DNA from 2 places in the Ectothiorhodospira lacustris genome. Region 2 is predicted to be linked to the other one. Evidence: predicted binding sites of a transcription regulator. Region 2 holds the regulator's gene; the other holds the start of a gene.
The links. The regulator sigma-54, encoded in region 2, starts transcription at its own class of promoters, with help from an activator protein. The targets are predictions, from matches to a motif close to TGGCANGNTNCNTGCTT.
Positions count from the first base shown of each region.

Region 1: a site for sigma-54 is predicted at 2,089-2,105, ahead of glnA (glutamate--ammonia ligase). Genes of this name have one in related genera too.

Region 1 is NZ_JAJNQM010000007.1:1,547-5,946, forward strand. It holds gene glyQ (glycine--tRNA ligase subunit alpha) at 1-564, opposite strand, end outside; gene LQ952_RS02495 (cation diffusion facilitator family transporter) at 784-1,935, shown strand; gene glnA (glutamate--ammonia ligase) at 2,191-3,600, shown strand; gene LQ952_RS02505 (DUF4124 domain-containing protein) at 3,704-4,243, shown strand.
Region 2 is NZ_JAJNQM010000030.1:2,658-18,817, reverse strand. It holds gene LQ952_RS07635 (HPr family phosphocarrier protein) at 1-67, opposite strand, end outside; gene LQ952_RS07630 (PTS sugar transporter subunit IIA) at 68-463, opposite strand; gene rapZ (RNase adapter RapZ) at 484-1,344, opposite strand; gene hprK (HPr(Ser) kinase/phosphatase) at 1,341-2,288, opposite strand; gene LQ952_RS07615 (PTS sugar transporter subunit IIA) at 2,285-2,758, opposite strand; gene hpf (ribosome hibernation-promoting factor, HPF/YfiA family) at 2,766-3,089, opposite strand; gene LQ952_RS07605 (RNA polymerase factor sigma-54) at 3,134-4,657, opposite strand; gene lptB (LPS export ABC transporter ATP-binding protein) at 4,824-5,549, opposite strand; gene lptA (lipopolysaccharide transport periplasmic protein LptA) at 5,546-6,040, opposite strand; gene lptC (LPS export ABC transporter periplasmic protein LptC) at 6,222-6,785, opposite strand; gene LQ952_RS07585 (KdsC family phosphatase) at 6,782-7,309, opposite strand; gene LQ952_RS07580 (KpsF/GutQ family sugar-phosphate isomerase) at 7,339-8,316, opposite strand; gene LQ952_RS07575 (calcium/sodium antiporter) at 8,506-9,498, opposite strand; gene LQ952_RS07570 (DUF72 domain-containing protein) at 9,538-10,134, shown strand; gene LQ952_RS07565 (ATP-binding cassette domain-containing protein) at 10,240-11,031, shown strand; gene mlaE (lipid asymmetry maintenance ABC transporter permease subunit MlaE) at 11,031-11,810, shown strand; gene mlaD (outer membrane lipid asymmetry maintenance protein MlaD) at 11,826-12,284, shown strand; gene LQ952_RS07550 (MlaC/ttg2D family ABC transporter substrate-binding protein) at 12,302-12,955, shown strand; gene LQ952_RS07545 (STAS domain-containing protein) at 12,952-13,254, shown strand; gene murA (UDP-N-acetylglucosamine 1-carboxyvinyltransferase) at 13,305-14,564, shown strand; gene hisG (ATP phosphoribosyltransferase) at 14,570-15,211, shown strand; gene LQ952_RS07530 (3-deoxy-7-phosphoheptulonate synthase) at 15,298-16,160, shown strand, end outside.

The DNA of each region.
Region 1 (4,400 bases), on a different contig from region 2:
TCCTCGGGTCCAGACCAGATCGTAGACGCTCTCCACACCCTGCAGGTACATGGCGATGCGCTCCAGGCCGTAGGTGATCTCACCGCTCACCGGCCGGCAGTCCAGGCCACCCACCTGCTGGAAATAGGTGAACTGGGTCACCTCCATGCCGTTGAGCCACACCTCCCAGCCCAGGCCCCAGGCACCCAGGGTGGGAGACTCCCAGTTGTCCTCCACGAAACGGATGTCGTGCACCAGCGGGTCGATGCCCAGGGCCTGCAGGGAGCCCAGGTAGAGCTGCTGGATGTCCGGCGGCGAGGGCTTGAGCAGCACCTGGAACTGGTAATAGTGCTGGAGCCGGTTGGGGTTTTCCCCGTAGCGGCCGTCGGTGGGCCGGCGGGAAGGCTGCACATAGGCGGTGCGCCAGGGCTCCGGGCCGATGGCCCGCAGGAAGGTGGCGGAGTGGAAGGTACCCGCCCCCATTTCCATGTCGTAGGGCTGGAGCAGCACGCAGCCGTGGCCTGCCCAGTAGTCCTGCAGGGCCAGGATCAGGCCCTGGAAGGTAGAGACATCGTGAGAAGACATGAGGATCGACCCGAGTGATTCGTGGATGGCGCGACCCTGATCGTGGGTCACGCAAAGCTCGTCAGTATAACGGTGCCTCGCCGTGGGCGCCCAGCCCCGCGCGTGTTCGGTCCCGACCAAACGCCCGATGACCGACGGGACTGGGCGCACGTGTCACCAGGGTTTACAATCCCGCTTCCCCAAGCCGTGCCCACCCGGGCCATGATCAACGAGGCCCCCATGTCAGCCGGGCTCCCCAGCGAACAGCGTTATCAGGCCATGCGTCGCGTCACCCTCATCGGCGCCATGACCAACGTGAGCCTGGCGACGGCGCAGATCGTCGGCGGCTGGATGAGCCACTCCCAGGCCCTGATCGCCGACGGCGTCCATACCCTCTCCGACCTGATCAGCGACATCATGGTCCTGTTCGCCGCCCGCAAGGCCAACGAAGCCGCTGACGCCAACCATCCCTACGGTCACGGCCGCATCGAGACCCTGGCCACCGTGGCGGTGGGACTGATCCTGGCCGGGGTGGCTGTGGGCATCATGGCGGACGCAGCCCGGCGCCTGCTCAATCCGGCAGAACTCCTGAACCCCACTCCCCTGGCCCTGGTCCTGGCGGCGATCGCTATCATCAGCAAGGAAGCCCTGTACCACTACACGATGCGCGTCGCCAAAAAGGTTCGCTCACGCATGCTGGAGGCCAATGCCTGGCACCACCGTTCCGATGTGATCTCGTCGGTGGTGGTGCTGGTGGGCGTGGGCGCCACCCTGGCCGGCATGCCCTTCATGGATGCGGTCGCGGCCATCCTGGTGGCCCTGCTCATCGGCCACATGGGGGTCAAGCTGATCTGGAACAGCGCCCGGGAACTCATCGACACCGGGGTGGAAGCGGAAGAACAGGAGCGCATGCTGGAAGCGGTCCGTCGACTGGACGGCATCCAGGGAGTCCATGACCTGCGCACCCGGCGCATGGCGGGCACCCTGCTGGCGGACGTCCATGTCCAGGTCGCGCCCCGCATCAGCGTCTCCGAGGGGCATCACATCGCGGATGCCGTCTGTGTGGCGATGCACGGGGTCCAGGACGAGTTGGGCGACATCCTGGTCCACATCGACCCCGAAGACGACCAGCAGAGTGCCCCCAGCAGCCATCTGCCCAACCGCACGGAGATGCTCAAACGCCTGCAGGCACAATGGCATGACTTACCGGCATCGCGGCATGTAGACCAGGTGATCATCCATTACCTGCAGGGACGGGTGCATCTGGAACTGCAACTGCCTCTGCAGGCGCTCGACAACCTGACCGAGGCCGATAGCATTGCCCGGGCCCTGGTAGCGTCCAGCCTGCAAGCAGAAGACGTCGGCCAGGTACAGGTCCTGTTCCGGCACTGAATGGTCTGCGGGCAAGCCGCGCGGACACCAGGGCCCACACCGCTCGCCCCATAACAGCGCAAAATACTTAAAAACGCACTAAGATTGTGCGTGCATTGATGGGCCGGACCCGAAAATCCGCCCCAAAAGGCCGCATCATCCCACTCAAACCCATGGCATGCTTCATGCTTGCTATGGATCGACCGAATTGAACGCCCGCTCAGGCGGGGATCCGTTTCAACAGGCCTCTCTCATTCAAGCCCTGGAGGAGTACGCATGTCAGCAGCAGATGTTCTGAATATGATCAAGGAAAACGGCGCGAAATTCGTCGATTTCCGCTTTGTGGACAGCCGTGGCAAGGAACAGCACGTGACCGTGCCCGCCCACGCCGTCGATGAAGACGTGCTGGAAGGCGGCAAGATGTTCGACGGCTCCTCCATCGCCGGCTGGAAAGGCATCAATGAGTCAGACATGATCCTCATGCCCGATGTGGACACCGCGGTCATGGACCCCTTCTTTGACGAGCCCACCCTGAATCTGCGCTGCGACGTGGTGGAACCGGCCACCATGCAGGGCTATGACCGTTGCCCCCGCTCCCTGGCCAAGCGCGCCGAGGCCTACCTGGCCAGCACCGGCATCGCCGACACCTGCCTGTGGGGCCCGGAAAACGAATTTTTCGTCTTTGACGACATCAAGTGGGGCAACTCCATTCAGGGCGCCTTCTTCAAGATCGACGCCGACGAAGCCTCCTGGAACTCCGAAAAGGTGTTCGAAGACGGCAATATCGGCCACCGCCCCTCCGTGAAGGGCGGCTACTTCCCGGTACCCCCGGTGGACAGCCTGCAGGACCTGCGTTCCGCCATGTGCCTGGTGCTGGAAGACATGGGTCTCAAGACCGAAGTTCACCACCACGAAGTGGCTACCGCCGGTCAGTGTGAGATCGGTGTCGGCCCCGGCACCCTGACCCGCAAGGCCGACGAAGTGCTGATGCTCAAGTACGTGGTGCAGAACGTGGCCCACAACTACGGCAAGACCGCCACCTTCATGCCCAAGCCCCTGGTGGGCGACAACGGCAGCGGCATGCACGTGCATCAGTCCCTGGCCAAGGACGGGCAAAACCTGTTTGCCGGTGACAAATACGGCGGCCTGTCCGAAACCGCCCTGTACTACATCGGCGGCATCATCAAGCACGCCCGCGCCCTGAACGCCTTCACCAACGCCTCCACCAACAGCTACAAGCGTCTGGTGCCCGGCTTCGAAGCTCCGGTGATGCTGGCCTATTCCGCCCGCAACCGTTCCGCTTCCATCCGGATTCCGTGGGTGTCCAGCCCGAAGGCCCGTCGCATCGAGGTGCGCTTCCCCGACTCCACTGCCAACCCCTACCTGGCCTTCGCCGCCATGCTGATGGCCGGCCTGGACGGCATCCAGAACAAGATCCACCCGGGCGAAGCCATGGACAAGAACCTGTACGACCTGCCCCCCGAAGAGGAAAAGCAGATCCCGCAGGTTTGTCATGCCCTGGACCAGGCCCTGGAAGCCCTCAACAAGGACCGCGCCTTCCTCACCGCCGGCGGTGTGTTCACCGACGACATGATCGATGCCTACATTGATCTGAAGATGGAAGAAGTCACCCGTCTGCGCATGACCACCCACCCGGTGGAGTTCGATCTGTACTACAGTCTGTAAGTACAAGACGGGTCAGCAGTCCGGAAGCACCGAACCCCCGGCTTGCCGGGGGTTCTTTTTTCCGTGCAAGCGACCTGGAACAGAGGATACAAAGGACACCGCCATGCCCCTGTTGCTCCTGCTGCTGATACTCGCCGTGCCCGTCCAGGCCCAGATCTACCAGTGGACTGACGAGCAGGGACGCCCCGCCTTCGGCGACACGCCACCGGACGGGGTCGATGCACGCCCGATCCGGGTTGACCGGCCCGCGACCCTCCCCGGCTTGCCCGATGCCCGACAGATCCTGCAGCCGCCCCCCCCTTCCGCAACAGAGGAATCGGAGGACGCCTATCAGCGGCTGACCATCAACCAACCGGAACAGGACGGCGTGGTACGCACCAACCTGGGGCAGGTCGACATCGCCGTGAATCTAAGCCCCACTCTCAAGACGGACCTGGGACACCGAATCCGGATCCGCCTCAACGGCGACGCCGCCGTCACCACCCAGGCCACCCAGACCACCCTGGAAGACGTGCCGCCGGGGACGCACACCCTGCAGGCAGAGGTCCTGGATGAGGGCGGCAGCGCCCTGATCCGCTCCGACACGATCACCTTCCACCTCCTGCGCACCACCGTACAGCAGCAATCCCGACCACGCCCCTGAAGCCCGCGCGCCAATCGCCGGCCCGGACCCGGCGCGCACCATCATGGTGCATACTATGCTCCAAAGGCGCCGGAACATCCCTCACGCCCTGACCGCCGATGCCCCGGAAGCGGCGCCCCGAAGCCGTCTTGCGGGATGAATGCGCGATTCCCGCGGG
Region 2 (16,160 bases):
CGAACTTGGCGGCGGCGCGGGCATGCATGCCTAGGCGGTTGATGATGATGAGTTCGCGGCTGGGCATTTAGCTGTGGGTCTCGCAGAGCAGGATGCCGTCATGGCCCCCGCTGATGGCCTTGTTGACCAGTTCATGCAGACGCAGGTTTGGATAGTTGAGTACCCGTACCAGCATGGGCAGGTTCACACCGGCAATGACCTGTACCTTCGGTTGTTGCAGCAGGCGGTTGGCGATGTTGCTGGGCGTGGAGCCGTACATGTCCGTCAGGACCAGGACGCCGTCACCCTGGTTCAGGCGCTGGTAAAGGTCCACTGCACGGTCCAGCAGGACGTCCGGGTCACCGGACTGGGAAACCGCCAGGCACCGAGTTTCCAGGGGAATGGTGCCCATCATGGATCGGGCTGTACTCAGCAGGTCCTCGCCAATTTGATTGTGAGTGATGATGAGAAGTCCGACGGACATGGGTGCATACCGGTTCTGGTTCAGGAAAGTTCCCGGTGACGGGTGCTCACACCGTCGCCTCTGATTTCACGAAAATGGCGGGAGAGTCTCTCGGTCAGGTAGACCGAGCGGTGACGTCCCCCGGTACAGCCGATGGAAACGGTCAGATAGCTGCGATTGTCGTTCTCGAATTGGGGTATCCAGGTGGTGAGGAAGTCGCGCAATGAGTCGAACATCGCTGCCACCATGGGTTCGTTCTCCAGGAAACGGATCACCGCCGGATCCTTGCCGGTAAAGGCCGATAAACCCGGCTGCCAGTGTGGATTAGGCAGACAGCGTACATCGAATACGAAATCCGAGTCTACCGGGGAGCCGTACTTGAAGCCGAAGGACTGGATCAGCAGCGACAGTCCCCGCAGGCCGGCCTGACGGACCCGCTCCCGAATGGACTGGCTGAGTTGGTGAACATTGGTGCGGGTGGTGTCGATGGCCAGATCAGCATGATCGGCGATGACACCCAGCAGATTCCGCTCCAGATTGATGGCCTCCATCAGGGGAATGCCACGGCGGGCCAGGGGGTGGCGGCGGCGTGTCTCGCTGAAGCGGCGGAGCAGGGTTTCGAGTTCCGCATACAGAAAGATGATCTGCAACTCCACACCCATGGCACGAATCTCGTTGACAATACGGCCGAACTGGTCGAGAGACTCGATGCCGCTGCGGGCATCGATGCCGACGGCCGCTTCACCGTAGCCGGCCTGAGGGGACTGACGGAGTTGGCTGACCACCGCCGGCAACAATTCCAGATGGAGGTTGTCGATGCAGTAGTAGCCGGCATCTTCCAGGGCGTGCAGGGCCACGGTCTTGCCTGATCCGGATAGCCCGCTGACAATGACGAGCTTCATGGGTCGATCTGCATCTGACGCCGCTGCCGTGCGGCCAGGTCGTCGGCGGCAAAATAGCCGCGCAGGCGCAGCAGGTGGTTGCGCACGGCCGCCTCCACCATCACCGCCAGGTTGCGGCCGGAGGCCACGGGCAGGGTGATGACCGGTACCTTCAGGCCCAGTACCTCCCGGTTGCACCGCCCCCCATGGAGGCGGTCGATATCTGCGAATGTGACATCGACCTGGTCTTTCAGATCGATGATCAGACGCAGGTATTTGCTGGTCTTGATGGCGCTGTCACCGTACATGGCACGAATGTTCAGGACGCCCAGTCCCCGGACCTCCAGAAAGTTTTCCAGCACCGGCGGGCAGGTACCTCGCAGGATGTCCGGGGCGATACGGGCAAATTCGGGGGCATCATCAGCAATCAGACGGTGTCCGCGGCTGATGAGTTCCAGCGCCAGTTCGCTTTTGCCGATGGCGCTTTCTCCCGTCAGCAGAACCCCGATGCCCAGTACTTCCATGAAGACACCGTGCAGGGTGACGGTCTCCGCCAATTTGTCGCTGAAGAAATAGCGCAGGATATTGATGATTTCGTGGCCGTGCAGGGTGGTGGCCAGCAGGGGCACCGACTGCTTGTCCGCCAGTGCGCACAGTTCCGGCTGAGCCGCCAGACCGTCGGTGACGATCAGGATGGCAGCGGTCCCGTTGACCAGCTGTTCCAGGATATCCCGCTGGGAGTTCTTGCGCAGGTTCCACAGGTAACGCATTTCATCCGGACCCAGTACCTGGATCTGGTTGGGATGGATGATGTTCAGGTGCCCGACCAGTGAAGTGCTGCCGTGGGGCGTGGCCTGGTGAGCGATACGTCGCTCGCTGCCTTGGTGACCGGCCACCCAGCGCAGGGCGAGGCGCTCTTCCATGGCCTCGACGACATGGCGGACGGTGAGGGTTTCGATGGTCACGGCTGTGCGGGGCTTTCGGTATCCCAGTGGTGTACCAATGCCAGCAGATCTTCCGGTCCCTGGGCGCTGCGCAGCCTTGCCAGAGTCTCCGGATCAGAGAACATGCGGGCCAGCAACGCGAGGATCTGCAGGTGTTCGTCGGTACATTCGGTCGGGACCACCAGGGCGAACAGGATGTCCACGGGTTCGCTGTCCGGGGCATCATAGTCTACCCCCTTTCCCAGTTTGAGCAGGGCGGCACAGGCTTCGTCAGCGCCGGCCAGACGGCCGTGGGGAATGGCGACGCCATGCCCCAGGCCGGTGCTGCCCAGGCGTTCCCGGGCCAGCAGACTGTCGAAGATCTCTCCCTGGGTCAGCCTGGGCAGGTGGCTCGAAAGCATTTCACCCAGCATCTCCAGAGCGCGTTTCTTGCTGCTGACGTCCGGCAGACAGCAGACGCGCTCCGGGGCGAGAAGATCACCGATGTTCATGGATGTCTCACCCGACGTGGTTGCGGTGGGAGCCTTCGGCGCGGTGGTGGTCCTTGAGCTTTTCCTTGTGCTTGACCACCTGGCGGTCCAGCTTGTCGACCAGGGCATCGATGGCGGCATACATGTCGGCTTGGGTGGCATCGGCAAAGATGGTGTTGCCGCTGACCAGCATGTTGGCTTCCGCCTTCTGCTGCAGTTTCTCCACGGTCAGGACCACATGCACGTCAATGACGTTGTCGAAGTGGCGCTCCAGGCGCTGGAACTTGTCATTGACATAGTCGCGCAGGGCGTCGGTCAGGTCCACGTGATGACCGGTGAGGTTGATCTGCATGAGGTAACTCCTTGGTTAGGATGTGAATGTGAGGCCTTGGGAACTCAGACGAGGCGCTTGCGTTCGTTGGATGGCGGGATTGCCATGGCCTCGCGATACTTGGCAACGGTGCGCCTCGCTACCTGGATGCCCCGATCCACCAGGATCTGGGCAATCTTGCTGTCACTCAGGGGCTTGCCCTGGGGCTCTTCGGCAATCAATTTGCGGATCATGGCACGGATGGCCGTGGCGGAGCACTCCCCCCCATCGGCCGTCCCCACATGACTGGAGAAGAAATACTTGAATTCGTAAATCCCTTTCGGGGTGTGCATGTACTTCTGGGTGGTGACACGGGAGATGGTGGATTCATGCATCTCCAACTGCTCGGCGATGTCCCGCAGCACCAGGGGTTTCATGGCCTCGTCGCCGTGTTCCAGAAAGGCGCGCTGATGCTCCACAATGGCGGTGCCTACCCGCAGCAAGGTTTCGTTGCGGCTTTGCAGGCTCTTGATGAACCAGCGGGCCTCTTGCAGGCTGTTGCGCAGGTAGACGTTATCCTGACTGGAATCGGCCCGCCGTACAAAGCTGGCATAAAGCGGGTTCACTCGCAACCGGGGGGCGACTTCCGGGTTCAGTTCCACCTGCCAGTATCCCTCGCGCTTGCGCACGAAGACGTCGGGAATGATGTATTCCGGTGAGCTGGAGCTGATCAGGGTGCCCGGGCGGGGATTCAGGCTCTGTATCAGGGCCATCACCGCCTGCAGTTCTCCGTCGGCCAGTCCCAGTCGGCGCTGTACGCCTTTGAAATCACGGGTACCCAGGGCTTCGAGATGATCGCGCACCAGGGTCCTGGCCTCGGCCAGCCAGGCGGTATCCGGCGAGAACTGCTCCAGCTGCAGCAGCAGGCATTCTGAGAGATCGCGCGCGCCCACGCCCACGGGGTCCAAGTGCTGGACCATGCGCAGTACGGCTTCCACCTCATCCAGCTCCAGTTCCAGTTCCTGGTCCTGAGCCAGTCCGGCATGGATCTGTTCGATGGGTTCTCCCAGGTAACCGTCATCGTTGATGGCGTCGATGAGGGTCATGGCAATGACCTGATCCCGCTCGCTCAGGGGGGACAGGTTGATCTGCCAGAGCAGGTGATCACGCAGGTCCTCACCGGGGGCACTCTGGTTCTCGAACAGGTCGCGACCGTCGCCGTCCCCCCCCTGGCCGCCGCCGGTTGCCGGCATGTCGTAGAGGTCTTCCCAGTTGCTGTCCACCGGCAGCTCTTCGGGAATGTTCTCCGAGGCATCGCCTGTGCCGCCCGGTTCCGCGGGCTCTTCGAATTCCCGGCCCCCCGCATCCTTGTCGGTGCTGTCCGGCCTGCTGTCCATCTCTTCCCGCTGGGCCGCCGCCTCGTCCACACCGGTATCCAGGTCGGCGTCGGCGCCTTCCAGGGCTTCCAGCATCGGGTTGGTCTCCAGCGTCTCCTGGATCTGGGCCTGTAGCTCCAATGTGGACAGCTGCAGCAGCCGGATGGCCTGCTGCAGCTGTGGTGTCATGGTAAGGCTCTGGCCGAGACGGAGCTGGACAGAAGGTTTCAGCATAGGATGTGGCGTACCACCGGAGTCGTCAGGCAGGCGTTGAGTGGTCCCGGCAGTGTCGACGGCTCTTTTCCGTCATGCGCGGGGTCTGTCATCCGGATTATACGGCTTGGCACGAAAAATGTGACCCAGTGTGGGGAAACCATGAGATGGCTCAAAAACTGTACTTTCATAGTCGGAAATGGTCGCCCAGATAGACCCGTCTGACCTGGGGGTCGGCCAGCACCACTTCCGGCGGCCCTTCGCTGATCAGATGCCCGTCGCTCAGGATATAGGCGCGGTTGCAGATGCCCAGGGTCTCGCGAACGTTGTGATCGGTGATCAGCACCCCGATCTTGCGCGATACCAGATGGGTGATGATGCGCTGGATCTCGATCACGGAAATGGGGTCCACTCCGGCAAAGGGCTCATCCAGCAGGATGAAGGCCGGCTCCGTGGCCAGGGCGCGGGCAATCTCCACCCGGCGCCGCTCGCCACCCGAGAGACTGATGCCCAGGCTCTCGCGGATGTGCATGATCTGAAACTCTTCCAGCAGGGATTCCATGTGTTCATGGCGCTGGGCGCGGTTGAGGTCGCGGCGTGTTTCCAGTACGGCAAGGAGATTGTCTTCCACCGACAGCTTGCGAAACACCGAGGCCTCCTGGGGCAGATAGCCGATCCCCAGTTGCGCCCGGGCATGCATGGGTAGGGGGGTGATGTCCTTGTCGTCCAACTCGATGCGGCCGCCGTCGCAGGGGATGAGGCCGACGATCATGTAAAAGCAGGTGGTCTTGCCGGCCCCGTTGGGACCCAGCAGGCCGACGACTTCGCCGCTGTTCACCTGCAGAGAAACGCCGTCCACCGGTTTGCGGGCACGGTACTGTTTGACCAGGTCGCGGGTCTGCAGGCGGCTCATCGTGCGCCCTCGGCCGGGGCGGGAGCCTGATCCCTGGGAGTGAAAATCGCTTCGACGCGCCCGGTATCCCCGGTACGGGCTTCCAGGGTGGCCGTGCGCAGGTCATAGATGATGCGGCTGCCCCGGAACTCGTCCGCGCCCTGCCGGACGCGGGCACTGCCGCTCAGTTCCATGCGTTGCTCGGTGGGAAAGAACTCCATACGTGCGGCCTCGGCACGGACTTCCCGCCCCTGCGGGTCCTGGGTGCGTAGAGTTGCCGGTCGGCCTTCCGAGGTCATGCGCTCCAGGACCCGGCCCGGCGTATGGACCGTGACTGTATCACCGGTGATTTCCGTGGCGCCCTGGGTAATGCGTACACCGCCGCGGTAGGTGCTGATGCCTCGGTTGTCGTCCAGGGTGGCCGAGTCCGCCTCGATCCGGATGGGCAATGTCCGGTCCACCTGTGCCTGGAGCGGTCCGGCCAGCAGCAGGATGGCCAGTGCCGGGATCATGAGCCGCCCAGGGAGGCATTGAAAAACTCCCTCGCCGTCGCTCCCGCGAGGGCGGGAGCCCATGCTTTTCACTCCGTGACTGGATGCCCGCTTGCGCGGGAATGACGACCTGAGGAAGGCCGGCCGCATTCTGCTGGACCTTGATTCCCGCGGGTGCGGAAATGGCTGACTTGGAGCAACCCTAGTGGGGAACATAGACACCCCGTGCGTCACGTTTGAGTTCCAGAATTTCATGCCGAAGGTCCAGGAACAGACCTAGACCCTCGGCCTCCTGATAGGTGGTCCGCAGGTGTGCCGGGGCGTCGGTGACGGCCTGACGGGGGCCCGGCCAGAGGGTGGTGTCCCTGGTGGTGATGGTGATCGGACCTCGCTCGCCCTCGGCGGCGCGGTGGATGTGTACCTCGCCCAGCAATTTGACTTCATCGCCGGCGGGGGAGATCCAGCCCTGCTCGGAGCGCAGGGTCCAGGTGGCGCCGGGGCTGTACCGCAGGATCAGTACCGGGGTTTCCAGCCAGCGGGACCCGTCCGCCTGACGCTGTTCCATACGCTGACCGCGAAGCTGGTAACGGGGTTCACCAAGGGGATCCATATGGATGGCCGCGTATTGTTCCAGAAAGAAATCGGTCCCTTCGGTGGCCGCCTCTTCCAGCACCCGTCGGCGTTCATCGGCGTCCCGTGCCAGCCAGAAGCCGATGGCCGCAGCCAGGCTCAGCAGCGCGATCAAGAACAGGGAGGGCAGCTTCATCCCAGGTAGGTGGTCAGGGCGGCCTGCAGGGTGCCCTGGGCCTCCATGATGAATTCACAGGCCTCCCGGGCGGCGCCTCGCCCCCCCGGTTGCCGGGTCACATAGTGGGCGTGCTCCCTGACCAGGGCATGGGCATCGGCCACCGCAATGGCCAGGGCCACCCGGCGCATCACCGGCAGGTCCACCACATCATCGCCCACATAGGCGGTTTCCTCGGCGCTGACGCCGGCATCTGTCAGCAGGCCGTCCAGGGCCTCCAGCTTGTCGCGCCGGCCCTGGACCACGAGCCGGATTCCCAGATCCTGCATCCGGTGCTCCACGACCCCTGAACGCCGGCCCGTGAGGATGCCCACCTGAACGCCGCTGTCCGCCAGCATGCGCATGCCCTGCCCATCCTTGCTGTTGAAGGCCTTGTACTGGCGCCCGTCATCGTCCAGGAACAGACTGCCGTCGGTGAGCACGCCATCCACGTCGAAGATGACGAAGCGCACCCGTCGTGCGCGTTCAGTGAGAGTATCGGTCATGGGCTAAGATACCATGGGTCGGGTGGGGGTCAGACCACGCCGGCGCGCAGCAGGTCATGCATGTTGAGCGCTCCCACCAGTCGCTGGGCCTCGTCCAGCACCGGCAGGGCGCTGATCTTGTGGTCTTCCATGATCTTCAGGACTTCGGCTGCCAGCATGGTGGGAGAGGCGGTCTTGAATTGGCGGGTCATCACTTCGCCGATGGAGGTGGCATGCACATCCACGCCCCGGTCGAGGGTGCGGCGCAGGTCGCCGTCGGTGAAGACGCCGATCAGCCGTCGCTGTTCGTCCACCACGGCGGTCATGCCCAGCCCCTGGCGGCTGATCTCCAGCAGGGCATCACCCAGGGGCGCATCGGCCCGCACCATGGGGATACGGTCGCCGGTATGCATAATGTCCGCCACATGCAGAAGCAGCCGGCGCCCCAGGCGTCCGCCCGGGTGCGAGCGGGCGAAATCGTCGGCGGTGAAGCCCCTGGCTTCCAGCAAGGCCACGGCCAGCGCGTCGCCCATGGCCAGGGCGGCGGTGGTGCTGGCCGTGGGGGCCAGACCCAGGGGGCAGGCTTCCTTGGATACGCTCACGTCCAGGTTGACGGTGGCTTCCCGCGCCAGGGTGGAGCGGGGGTTGCCGGTGAGGGCAATCATGGGTACACCCAGGCGGCGGATCAGTGGCAGGATGGTGAGCAGTTCGTTGGTCTCGCCGGAGTTGGACAGGGCAATGACCGTGTCGCCCGACGTGATCATGCCCAGGTCCCCGTGGCTGGCTTCGCCCGGGTGGACAAAAAACGCGGGTGTCCCGGTGCTGGCCAGGGTGGCGGCGATCTTGTTGCCGATATGCCCGGACTTGCCCATGCCCGTGACCACCACGCGGCCGGTGCAGGCCAGCAGGTGTTCGCAGGCACGGATGAAGCGGGCGTCAATGCGGGCCATCAGGCCGCGGATGCCCTCGGCCTCGGTGTCCAGTACCGCCAGGGCGAGTTCGCGGGTCTTTTCCGGATTGAGTTTCATGATGCTGTAATGCTACCAATGCTTCAGGTGGGTTGAACAAGATTATTTTTGGCTTCCCGGCTGCTTCACCCCTCACCCCAACCCCTCTCCCGCAAGGGGGGAGGGGCTTGGTCCTGTCTCCCTTCTCCCCTTGTGGGAGAAGGGCCGGAGATGAGGGGGATGCCCGCTACCGTCACTCTGCCGGAATCTTCACGCCGCTCCCCCGGCCGGACTCAGGCTCAGATACACCCAGGTCATGTAGCCGATGAAGAGTGCCAGTAGCAGTCCGCCCTCCATCCGGTTGATGCGCCTTGGACGCCCCCTGAAACTGAAGGCCATGACGATGATCAGCAGGGTCAGTCCCAGCATGACCGGGAAATCCCGCCACAGGGCATCCGCCGGTACGCCGGCGGGACGGATCAGGCCGGGAATGGCCAGCACACCCAGCAGGTTGAACAGGTTCGAGCCCAGGATGTTGCCCAGTACCAGGTCTGGCTCATTGCGTCGGGCACTCACCAAGGCCGCCGCCAGTTCCGGCAGGCTGGTGCCGATGGCGACGATGGTCAGTCCGATCACCAGGTCGCTCACCCCCAGGGCGGTGGCGATGTTCACCGCCCCCCAGACCAGGGCCCGGGCGCTGATCAGCAGCAGCACCAGGCCGAGCACCAGCCAGACCACGGCCTTGCCGGTGGGCACCGCCCGGGGGATTTCCGCCTCGAACTCGCCCTGGATGGGATCGGGGCCATTGTTGCGTCCCTTGAGGCCGTCCCGCACCATCCAGGCCATGACCAGGATCAGGCCGCCCAGCAGGATGAGTCCATCCATCCTGCCCAGGGTGCCGTTGAGCACCAGCAGATAGGCCAGTACGCTGACCCCCAGGACCAGGGGCATCTCCTTGCGCAGGGTGCCGGAGGTGATGGCCAGGGGGGCGATCAGGGCCGTCATGCCCAGGATCAGGCCGATGTTGGCGATGTTGGACCCCACTGCATTGCCGATGGCCAGTCCGGGATTGCCCTGCCAGGCGGCGATGCCGGAGACCAGCAGTTCCGGCGCTGAGGTGCCGAAGCCCACGATGGTCAGACCGATGATCATGGTGGGGATGCCCAGGTTGCGCGCCAGGGCGGCGGCACCGAAGATGAACCGGTCGGCACTCCAGACCAGAACGACCAGACCCAGCAAAATGGCGACAATGGAAATGAGCATAAAGGTTTCGGAGACGGGGCTGTGGGGGCGGGAGGGATCATGATTGACCGGGCGGGCTCTACCCTGAGCTTCGGGGTTCGTGACTGGGAGCACCCGGCCTGGCTTGAGCGATTCTACCCGGATGATCTGCCGGCGTCCTGGCGTTTGCCCTACTACGCCAATGAATTTCCCGTCGTGCTGGTGCCCAGGCAGCGCCGCCTGGCCGCCGGTGAGGCCGGCATGTGCGTCTGGCGGGACGAGGTGTCCCCCGGTTTCCGATTCTATCTGGAGCTGACATCGGACGATGACAGGTCGGTGCCGACGGCGGCCGAGGCGGCCCTGGGCGATCATCTGGCCGGTTATGTCGTTGTGGACGGGATGGCCCATCCTCCCGCCGGTACGGGTCGGCCCTGGTTTGCCGCCCGCGCCGGACCCGGCCCGGCACGGCTCTGGACCGGTGCCGATGCGGTGGGTCCTTGCGGCGGGGTAGGTCTGTTGCGTCTGGAGGCGGGTGCACCGGATCTACGTGTTCTGCGGGGGCAGCTGGAGCACTTCATCCGCTGCAATCATGCCGGATCAGGCGTCCTGTTCATGGATGCCGGACCCGGCGCCGTGGATCAGGCCATGACCATTGCCGCGCTCCTGGGCGTGGCTTGACACGGCCCGGAAGGGCCGGGCACATTCAACGCTCCCGACCATCTACCGTTTCCACCCAGACCAAGGACCCGGACCATCGACGCCTCTCCCGACAAGACCCCCTGGATCGAGATCCGTGATCTGCATTTTGCCCGTGGTGATCGCAAGATCTTTGACGGCCTGAACATCACCATCCCTCAGGGGCGGGTGACGGCCATCATGGGACCCAGTGGCACCGGCAAGACCACGTTGCTGCGGCTGATCGGTGGTCAGTTGCGTCCCGATCATGGTCAGGTGCTGGTGGAAGGCCAGGACGTGCACCGCCTGTCGCGGCGGGAACTGTATCGTCTGCGCCGGCGCATGGGCATGCTGTTTCAGAGTGGGGCACTGCTCACGGATCTCAATGTCTTTGACAATGTGGCCTTTCCCATCCGCGAGAACACCCGCTTGCCGGAACCCCTGGTACGCAACCTGGTGCTCATGAAGCTGGAAGCGGTGGGGCTGAGAGGGGCGGTCTCCCTCATGCCCAGCGAGCTCTCCGGCGGCATGGCCCGACGGGTGGCCCTGGCCCGGGCCATTGCCCTGGACCCCATGCTGATGATGTACGACGAACCCTTTACCGGGCTTGATCCCATCACCATGGGGGTGATCGTATCCCTCATCCGACGCCTCAACGATGCCCTTGAGATGACCAGTATCGTGGTGTCCCACGATGTGGCCGAGGCCGGTTCCATTGCCGACTGGGTCTACCTCATTTCCGAGGGACGGGTGATGGACGCCGGCCCACCGCAGCAGCTGCGCCGGGAAGCCTCGGACTGGTCCCGTCAGTTTCTGGAGGGCTTGCCGGATGGCCCGGTGCCCTTTCATTATCCGGCGCCGGATTACCTGGATGACCTCATGGGGGGCGATACACGGTGATGGGACCTTTCCAACGTCTGGGACACGCGGCGCTGGGGGTGCTGGAACGCCTGGGGCGGGGTCACCTGTTCCTGTTTCGTACCCTGCTGGCCATGGGGACGCTGGTGCGACGCCCCGGCCTGCTGGTGCGGGAACTCTATTCGGTGGGGGTCCTCTCCTTGCTGATCATCGCCGTATCCGGCCTGTTCGTGGGCATGGTGCTGGGTTATCAGGGGTATATCACCCTGGTGGACTTCGGTGCCGCCGAGGCCTTGGGGACGGTCGTCGCCCTGTCCCTGGTGCGAGAACTGGGGCCGGTGGTGACCGCGCTGCTGTTTGCCGGTCGGGCCGGCTCGGCCCTGACGGCGGAGATCGGCCTGATGAAGGCGACGGAACAGCTCTCCAGCATGGAGATGATGGCGGTAGACCCCTACAAGCGGGTCATTGCGCCGCGCTTTCTGGCCGGTGTGATTTCCCTGCCGCTGCTGGCGGCGATCTTCAGTGCCGTCGGGGTGGCCGGGGGGTATTTCATCGGCGTGGGTGTGCTGGGGGTGGACGCCGGCGCCTACTGGTCACAGATGCAGGCCAGCGTGGATTTCCGTGAAGACGTCATGAGCGGCGTGATCAAGAGCCTGGTCTTTGGCGTGGTGGCCGCCTGGATCGCCGTGTTTGAGGGTTATGATGCCACGCCCACCTCGGAAGGGGTGAGCCGGGCCACCACCCGCACCGTGGTGCACACGGCACTGGCCATTTTGGCCCTGGACTTCATTCTGACCGGACTCATGTTCGGTGATATCTGATAACGGGACGGCAAGATGACGACGCGCAGGATCGAGATCACCGTGGGCATCTTCGTGGCCCTGGGCCTGGCGGCCCTGTTCATGCTGGCGATCCAGGTGAGTAACCTGGGTGAGTACCGGGGCAGCGACGGCTATGAAGTGCATGCCTATTTCAACAATATCGGCGGCCTGAAGGTGCGGGCCCCGGTGACCATGGCCGGCGTACGGGTCGGGCGGGTGAGTGCCATCACTTATGATGCCGAGCGCTACCAGGCCCGGGTCAGCTTCACCGTCTCGGCCCGTTATGACCAGTTGCCCACCGATACCCAGGCCAGCATCTATACCGCCGGTCTGCTGGGTGAACAGTACATCGCCTTGGAGCCGGGTGGTGAGGACGAGGTCCTGCGGGCCGGCGACGTGATCCTGTTCACCCAGTCGGCCCTGGTGCTGGAGGAACTGATCGGCCGGATGCTGGTCAACCTTACCGGAAACTGATGCGGAGTCCCCTTGCGATGAAGTCTTTTGTGCATCTGACCTTCACGGCCTGCCTGGTCCTGGTCCTCAGCCTGGTGCCGGCCGCGGCCACCACCCAGGACCCGGTGAAACTGGTGGAGCAGACCTCTGCCCAGGTCTTGAACAAATTGCGGAAAGACCCGGAGCGAACCCGTAATGATCCCGACTTTCTCTATGGTCTGGTGGACGACATCATCCTGCCGATCCTGGACTTCCAGGGCATGTCCCGCCTGATCCTGGCCCGCCACTGGCGTACCGCCACCCCCGAACAGCGGGAACGCTTCGTAGATGCCTTCCAGAATACGCTCATGCGCACCTATACCCTGCAGATGGCCGAACACATGGACAAGGACATCCGGGTTCTGCCTCACCGCAGTCGCCAGGATGAACGCATGGCCTCGGTGGCTACCGAGATCGTCATGGGGCAGGGGCGTTCCAACATTCCCGTCATCTACAGCCTGCGGCCTGTGGATGGGGAGTGGAAGGTGTTCGATCTGACGGTGGAAGGCTTGAGTTTCGTGACCAATTTCCGCACCAACTTCGGTGCCGAGGTGGAGCGTCACGGACTGGATGCCTTGATCGAGCGTCTGGAGGCCGGCGATGAATCCCTCATCGAGGAGGCCGTCCAGATCGAGGCGGGGCCGGGGCGGTGAACGAGGCAGGCCTGGAAAAGACCGCGGCCGGTGTTCGGGTGACGGGCGAGCTGACCCAGGCCACCGTGCCGGGGCTGTGGCAGGCGTCCCAAGACCTGTTTCAGGCCGAGACCGGGCCTTGCCGGGTGGACCTGTCAGGGGTGACGCGCAGTGACAGCGCCGGCGTGGCCCTGCTCATTGCCTGGATGAAGCGCTGTGGTGGTGCCCATGGGGGGTTGACCTTTACCGGCATGCCCGAGCGCATGAAGGCCCTGGTCGGGGTCAGTGACCTGGAGGACGTGCTGCGGTGTGAGGTCTGATTTCCGGTACTCCCCCCCGGACCCGCTTTTCCGCTATCATCCTTCACCCTATGGATAAACTGATCATCTGTGGTGGCCGCCCGCTGGAGGGTGATGTACGCATCTCCGGCGCCAAAAATGCGGTCCTTCCCATCCTGGCGGCCACATTGCTGGCCGACGGCCCCATGACCATCGGTAACGTGCCGCATCTGCAGGACGTGACCACCACCATGGAGCTGCTCGGGCGCATGGGCGTGTCCCTGACGGTGGACGAGCGCATGCGCATCGAGGTCAACCCCAATACCTTGAACCAGTGCGTGGCACCCTATGAGCTGGTGCGTACCATGCGCGCCTCCATCCTGGTGCTGGGTCCCTTGCTGGCCCGCTACGGCGAGGCGGAGGTGTCGCTGCCCGGTGGCTGCGCCATCGGCTCTCGCCCGGTGAACATCCATCTGGAGGGTCTGGCCGCCATGGGTGCGGATATCCGGGTGGAAGGGGGGTACATCCGCGCCAAGGCGCGGCGCCTCAAGGGTGCCCGCCTGGTACTGGATACGGTGACCGTGACCGGTACCGAGAACCTGCTCATGGCCGCGACCCTGGCGGATGGTGTCACCGTCATCGAAAATGCCGCCCGGGAGCCGGAAGTGGTGGATCTGGCCAACTGTCTCAAGGCCATGGGGGCCAGGATCTCCGGCGCCGGGACCGACACCATCACCGTGGAGGGTGTGCCCAGTCTGCACGGCTGTGAATACACCGTACTGGCCGACCGTATCGAGACCGGTACCTTCCTGGTGGCCGGGGCCATCACCGGTGGCCGGGTGCGCACCCGGGATACCGCGCCCAAGACCCTGGACGCCGTGCTCGTCAAACTGGAAGAGGCGGGAGCCCACATCAATGTGGGCGACGACTGGATCGAGCTGGACATGCGGGGACGTCGTCCTCGCGCGGTGAGTCTGAGGACTGCGCCGTACCCCGCGTTTCCCACCGACATGCAGGCCCAGTTCGTGGCCCTGAACACCGTGGCGGAAGGCACTGCCACCGTCACCGAGACGGTGTTCGAGAACCGCTTCATGCATGCCCTGGAGATGCAGCGCATGGGCGCTGATATCCGCATCGAGGGCAATACGGCCATTATCCGCGGTGTCCCGCATCTGAAGGCGGCACCGGTGATGGCCACCGACCTGCGTGCGTCGGCCAGTCTGATCCTGGCCGGTCTGGTCAGTGACGGTGAGACCCTGGTGGATCGCATCTATCACATTGACCGCGGCTATGAATGCATCGAGGAAAAGCTCTCCCAACTCGGTGCCGTCATTCGCCGTGTGCCCGGATAAGTCGCATGCCTGAACAGACACTGACCATCGCCCTGTCCAAGGGGCGGATCTACAAGGATACCCTGCCGCTGCTGGCGGAAGCCGGGATCGAACCGAAGGATGACCCGGAGACCAGTCGTAAGCTGATCCTGGATACCAACCGTGATGACGTGAAGTTGGTGGTGATCCGTGCTACCGACGTCCCGACCTATGTGCAATACGGTGCCGCCGACGTGGGTGTATCCGGCAAGGACGTGTTGATGGAGCACGGCGGGGACGGGCTTTACGAGCCTCTGGACCTGAATATCGCCCGTTGTCGCCTGATGGTGGCGGGGCGTCCGGAAGCGGGCACCCGGGGCGGACGCCTGCGGGTCGCCACCAAGTTCGTCAACATCACCCGTCGCTATTATGCCGAGCAGGGCAAACAGGTGGAGATCATCAAGCTCTACGGCTCCATGGAACTGGCGCCGCTGGTGGGGCTGTCCGACTGTATCGTGGATCTGGTGGATACCGGCAATACACTGAAGGCCAACGGCTTGGTCCCCCTGGAGCACATCGCCGATATCAGCTCCCGTCTGGTCGTGAACAAGGCCGCCATGAAGATGAAGTCCGCCCGCGTCAAACGCCTGATCAAGGATCTTGACGCCGCCGTGGCGCGTCGCGTCTAGACGGGTTGGTATGGCCCATTCGCCGGTCGGCTTCCACGGTGAGCCGCTATTACTCTGATCGTTTTCTGAGAGGACTATGAAACTCGATGTCATACCAGACCGATGATCTGAGAATCCTGGGTATCCAGGAAGTCTCCTCCCCGGAACAGCTCCACCGGGAATATCCCGTCAGCGATGAAGCCGCCCGGACGGTCTATCAGTCCCGTAACGCTATTCACCGGATACTTGCGGGGGAGGATGATCGTCTGCTGGTGATCGCCGGCCCCTGTTCCATCCATGACGTCGAGGCGGCCAGGGACTACGCGGATCGTCTGCAGGTACTGCGGAATGAACTGGCTTCCGACCTGGAAGTGGTGATGCGGGTCTATTTCGAAAAGCCACGGACCATCGTCGGCTGGAAGGGGCTCATCAATGACCCCAACCTGGACAACAGCTTTGAGATCAACAAGGGCCTGCGCCTGGCCCGCAGCCTGTTGCTGGATCTGGCCCGGCGCGGCGTGCCGGCCGCGACTGAATATCTGGACCTGATCAGTCCTCAGTATGTGGCGGACCTGGTGGCCTGGGGCGCCATCGGCGCCCGTACCACCGAAAGCCAGGTGCATCGGGAACTGGCCTCCGGGCTGTCCTGCCCGGTGGGTTTCAAGAACAGCACCGATGGCAGTCTGCAGGTGGCCATTGATGCCATCCGTTCCAGTTCGAAACCTCACCATTTCCTGTCCGTGACCAAGGCCGGGCGCTCCGCCATCTTCTCCACCGCGGGCAATGAGGACTGCCATATCATCCTGCGGGGCGGCAAGACCCCCAATTATGAGCCCAAGAGCCTGGATGAAGCCGCCGAAGCCCTGCAGGATGCCGGTCTGACACCCCAGCTCATGATTGACTGCAGCCATGCCAACAGCCGCAAGGACCCAGCCCGTCAGGTGGAGGTGGCCCGCTCGGTAGCGGCACA